Regions from separate parts of the Candidatus Brocadia sinica JPN1 genome, predicted to be linked through region 1. Evidence: riboswitches for the same ligand, from Rfam matches in the RefSeq annotation. Region 1 holds a riboswitch; the other holds the start of a gene.

Evidence for each region. Region 1 has a riboswitch for cyclic di-GMP ahead of BROSI_RS19255 (RCC1 domain-containing protein). Riboswitches for the same ligand answer to the same signal wherever they lie in the genome.
Region 2: another riboswitch for cyclic di-GMP. It lies ahead of BROSI_RS03585 (DUF7948 domain-containing protein); the one in region 1 lies ahead of BROSI_RS19255 (RCC1 domain-containing protein).

The regions. Positions count from the first base shown of each region.
Region 1 is NZ_BAFN01000001.1:3,334,736-3,336,938, reverse strand. It holds gene BROSI_RS19255 (RCC1 domain-containing protein) at 1-975, opposite strand, end outside; cyclic di-GMP riboswitch class I at 1,138-1,265, opposite strand; gene rpiB (ribose 5-phosphate isomerase B) at 1,660-2,139, shown strand; gene zwf (glucose-6-phosphate dehydrogenase) at 2,187-2,203, shown strand, end outside.
Region 2 is NZ_BAFN01000001.1:796,339-798,541, reverse strand. It holds gene BROSI_RS03585 (DUF7948 domain-containing protein) at 1-1,014, opposite strand, end outside; cyclic di-GMP riboswitch class I at 1,082-1,219, opposite strand; gene BROSI_RS20965 (hypothetical protein) at 1,538-1,660, opposite strand; gene BROSI_RS03580 (Ig-like domain-containing protein) at 1,826-2,203, opposite strand, start outside.

The sequences.
Region 1 (2,203 bases):
GAGTTGTCCATAAGAGTTATCTCCCCATCCCCAAACCGTACCGTCTGATTTTGCAGCCAGACTGTGAGAACGCCCACGTTCAATGGCAATGACATTACTAAGATTCTTCACTTGTCCAGGTACTGTACTATTACCGGCGGTTCCATTACCCAATTGACCGGAATCATTTTGTCCCCATGCCCAGACCGTACCATCCGACTTTAGGGCAAGGCTGTGAAATCTTCCGCCAGCAAGGGCAGCAACATCGCTAAGATTGCTTACCTGTACGGGGGTAGCGCTATCATTGGTAGTTCCGTTACCCAATTGGCCAAAATCATTCCTTCCCCATCCCCAGACTGTGCCATCCGACTTTAGGGCAAGGCTGTGAAATCCTCCGCCAGCAAGGGCAGCAACATCGCTAAGATTGCTTACCTGTACGGGGGCAGCGCTATCATTGGTAGTTCCGTTACCCAATTGGCCAAAATCATTCCTTCCCCATCCCCAGACTGTGCCATCCGACCTCAGGGCAAGACCGTGAAATCCTCCGCCAGCAAGGGCAGCAGCATCGCTAAGATTGTTTACCTGTACGGGAACAGCGCTATCATTGGTAGTTCCGTTACCCAATTGGCCAAAATCATTCCTTCCCCATCCCCAGACCGTACCATCGAATTTTAGGGCTACACTGTAAGACCAACCACCAGCTATAGCGGTGATACCGTTAAAATTACCTGTCTTTCCCGGGACGGTATTTACCTGTATGGGAATTGTACTGTCGCTGGTGGTACCGTTACCTAATTGGCCAAAATCATTGCGTCCCCATGCCCAGACTGTACCGTCTGGTTTCAATACAAGACTATGATGTCCTCCCCCTGCTAGTTGGGGGACTACAGATGCCAATGAAGTATTGCTAGCGGTCAATACCAGTGAAAAGAAAATCGCTATGCACGAAAGAATGCTAAACTTGACCTGGATAGGGACAAAAGATATGTTTTTCATAACCTTTCTGCCTCCTTTCTGACGTTAAGGGGGTGGTTTTTGTAATAATGATTAGTCGACTTCACGTTTTCCATAAAAGATATGGCTACAGTATGCGAATGCTTTTTCATAAATATCTTTAGAACAATAAAGCCTTACTGCAAAGATACCATATAAAACATCTTCGGCAGTAAGGCTGTCTTATTTTTAGCCGCTTAAACGGTTTAAACCGTTCGACCGTTTAAACCATTTTTTAGCTAAGACCCTTTACTTTGCGTCCCCTGATTGCTCAGGGTTTACCTTTATCGCGATGTATTCTGTGACTCTATTTTTTTAAAAATAATACTATATAGCCTGAATGAAGGCAAAACTAAAAAAGTTTGAGGAATTATAGTTTTGTTAGCCGAAGAGAATATAATTACATCCACCCATTCTTACGGGAGACAACTTCATCGTGAACGCTCAGTCAAACAATTAAAGGGTGCATTCTTATTGCAAAGTTTCATTTTGGCTGAATAATTACATCGGTTCAATATAGCTATTAACTTTCAAGAAATCAATAGAAAATAAGGGGGTAGATGAACATTCCTTTTTTAAGCGCACAATATGCTCATATACTTTTGCAACAGACTTAGCCTTATATTTTCTTGACAGATCGCTGTTTGGTAACTATCTTGATGTTTATTGGTGAAATGGAGGTAGAATATGCGAATTGCTATTGGGTCTGATCATGCTGGATTCGAATTGAAGGAGTACCTGACTGCTTTTCTTCGCCGGCAGGGATATCACGTTGTAGATTTGGGCACATACAACAGGGACCCGGTAGACTATCCCGATTTTGCCGAGGCCGTTGGGTTAGCGATTCACAATGGCCAGGCAGATCGAGGTGTCCTGATTTGCTGCAGCGGTGTCGGCGCTTCAGTGGCAGCGACCAAGATACCTGGCATCCGTGCAGGGCTTTGTCATGATACGTATTCAGCTCACCAGGGTGTGGAACATGACGATATGAATATTCTGGTACTGGGCTCATGTGTTGCTGGGCTTGAGCTGGCAAAAGAACTCGTTCGGGTGTTCGTGGGAGCTGAATTTACCGGAGAAGAGCGCCACCGCCGAAGGCTGGAAAAGATCAAAGCGTTAGAAACTCGTTACAGCCACCTGACAGCACAATGTGAGAAGAGAGAATAGGAAAAAGTTTTTTTAATAATCGCAGGTTTCAATGAAAAGAGGATAGAATGGATCGCACAGATGA
Region 2 (2,203 bases), 2.5 Mb from region 1:
GTAGACAATGCCCGTTCCTTCCGCATTGAGTTTCGTTATAAAAACATCTTCACTTTTATTGCGGCTTTTATCGATCGCATTTACAACGGGAAAGTCCGGAGACCATGTCCTTCCGGTAACATACGCATTCCCCGCGCTATCCACGGCGATTCCATAGGCATAATCGGGACGACTTCCTCCCAGATAAGTAGAATAGATCAGGATAGGGTCAATGATGAGAGGGTATCGTTTATCATAGGATGCTACCTGGAAGCCGTAGATGTGGCATTGTCCCTGCCCGTTTCTTGCGTCCATATTATCTGATACTTTCCCGGAGAATGACCGGTGGCCACGGATTACAAACCTTCCGTCTACCTCCACCTTCTTCCCCTGTATCTCCTGATACACATACGGTTTCTTCTGGATCAGTTTTCCTTCCTTGAGACCTATCTCCATGTTTCCTTCTTCTGTTATCTTTACATCCTCTATTCCTTTGTATGAAAGCTGTATACGGGATGGGTTTGCGCCTGGATTGACGATGATATCATACTCAAACTGGCGGTTGTTTCCATAAAATTTCATGTCTATGCCTTTATAAATATCCTTATAGACAATTGCCTTATGAGTGCGTATCTTGGTCTTCCATTTCCCAGGGTCGTTGCCAATAAGGTAATTTACTTTTCCCTCCAGCAATTCTTCTGCGGTAATTTCCGGATTGTTCCTGGCCCCTAAAGGGATAAGCCTTACAACTTCAGCATTCACCAAAGACAAATACATCCCTCTTTCCGTAAAGAACGTAGCATGCCCGCTCCCCTTCTCATAAAACCGCACCCTCGTATCCATTTGCCCATTATTCTGGGTAAAATGCAGGGGAAGTTTGCCATAGCGCTCCTGGATATTAACCGTATTCGTCTGCCAGTTCGTATCCGCAGAGGCGCTATTTGCCACCTCCATCAGAGGCGCTAATGAAACCCAAGCCGCCGCAGCGCATAACAAACCATGCTTAACGACTGTTAAACAAGATTCTGTGCCCACGTCACTCTCCTTTCTTCCTATTGTTCAAACAAAAAAGCCTTACTACAAAGATATTTTTACAAACATCTTCGGCGGCAAGGCTATCTTTAACCGAGACTACTTCCTTGTTGTCTTACAAATTCACTTTTTGTTGACGCACTTCCCTGTGCGCCCAAGATCCTTTCCTTTGCGCCCCCTGATCGCTCAGGGTTTGCCTTTATCGCGATGCATTCTATCGCTTCCATTATCGAAAGATAATAAAAGAACATTCAAAGCTGCCGAAGCCCTTCCCTCTTACGCCTTGGCAGTATGAAAAGAAGTGTCGGCGCATGATACAGCAAAGTGGCCCGCAAGGTTTGCAGAGTTTCTCTGTATAACCTTAAGCGCATATGATACAAACCATTGTAAGCTTCAGCTCTTCGCTTCTCGTTTTTCATTAATTTGTTCCGCGTTCTCTGAGACCTGGAGAACTATTGCCATAACCTTGCGGTGGGTGTCAATGGCGGCGAAACCACACCAGAGACACCCACGCTCCTCCAACCTCCTAAAACGCGCGATCTGCCCCAAGTGTGCCTGTATGCGCAGGCCCCAGCTTCTCAAATATCTCCTCGTCGGTGTAAGTAATCACTTCTGGCGCCTCGTACACGGGTAATTTCGTGTCTTCCATGGTATGCCTCCTTTCTTTAAGAAAAATGCTCAATGCTTATAAACCTTCATATGTTACAAAACTCTTTGTGTAACCGTCAGCTTCTAACTGATCGCTTACGGTTTTTTTATTCCGCTATTTTGATTCCTGCATCTGACTTCCCTTAAATGTTCTTTAAAAATGCACTTAATCACCTAGTCCGGCCTTACCTGGCGATGCAGGAGTGACAGCGCCAGTTTCACCTTTCTGTCTTGACCGTTTCGTTTTCTGCTTACCGTTATCAATAGGACCATGTAAGGCGCTCTGCCCGTTGTAGTCTATGTCCTCTAGCTTGTAGTAGAATACGCCATCGCCAGGCTTGTCCACAAATTTGTATCCGGCTCCGGAGACCGCATTGCCCTTAGCAGGAATCAGCGTATTATTGATCTTGGCGTAAGATCCGTCCGTACTTTCGGCACGGTAAAGGTTGAAGCCAGCGTTGTCTACCTCCGTGGCCGTCTCCCACGTCAGGACAACTTTGCCGTTGGAACCCGTCCTTGCCTTGAAGGACTTGAGTTCGATGGC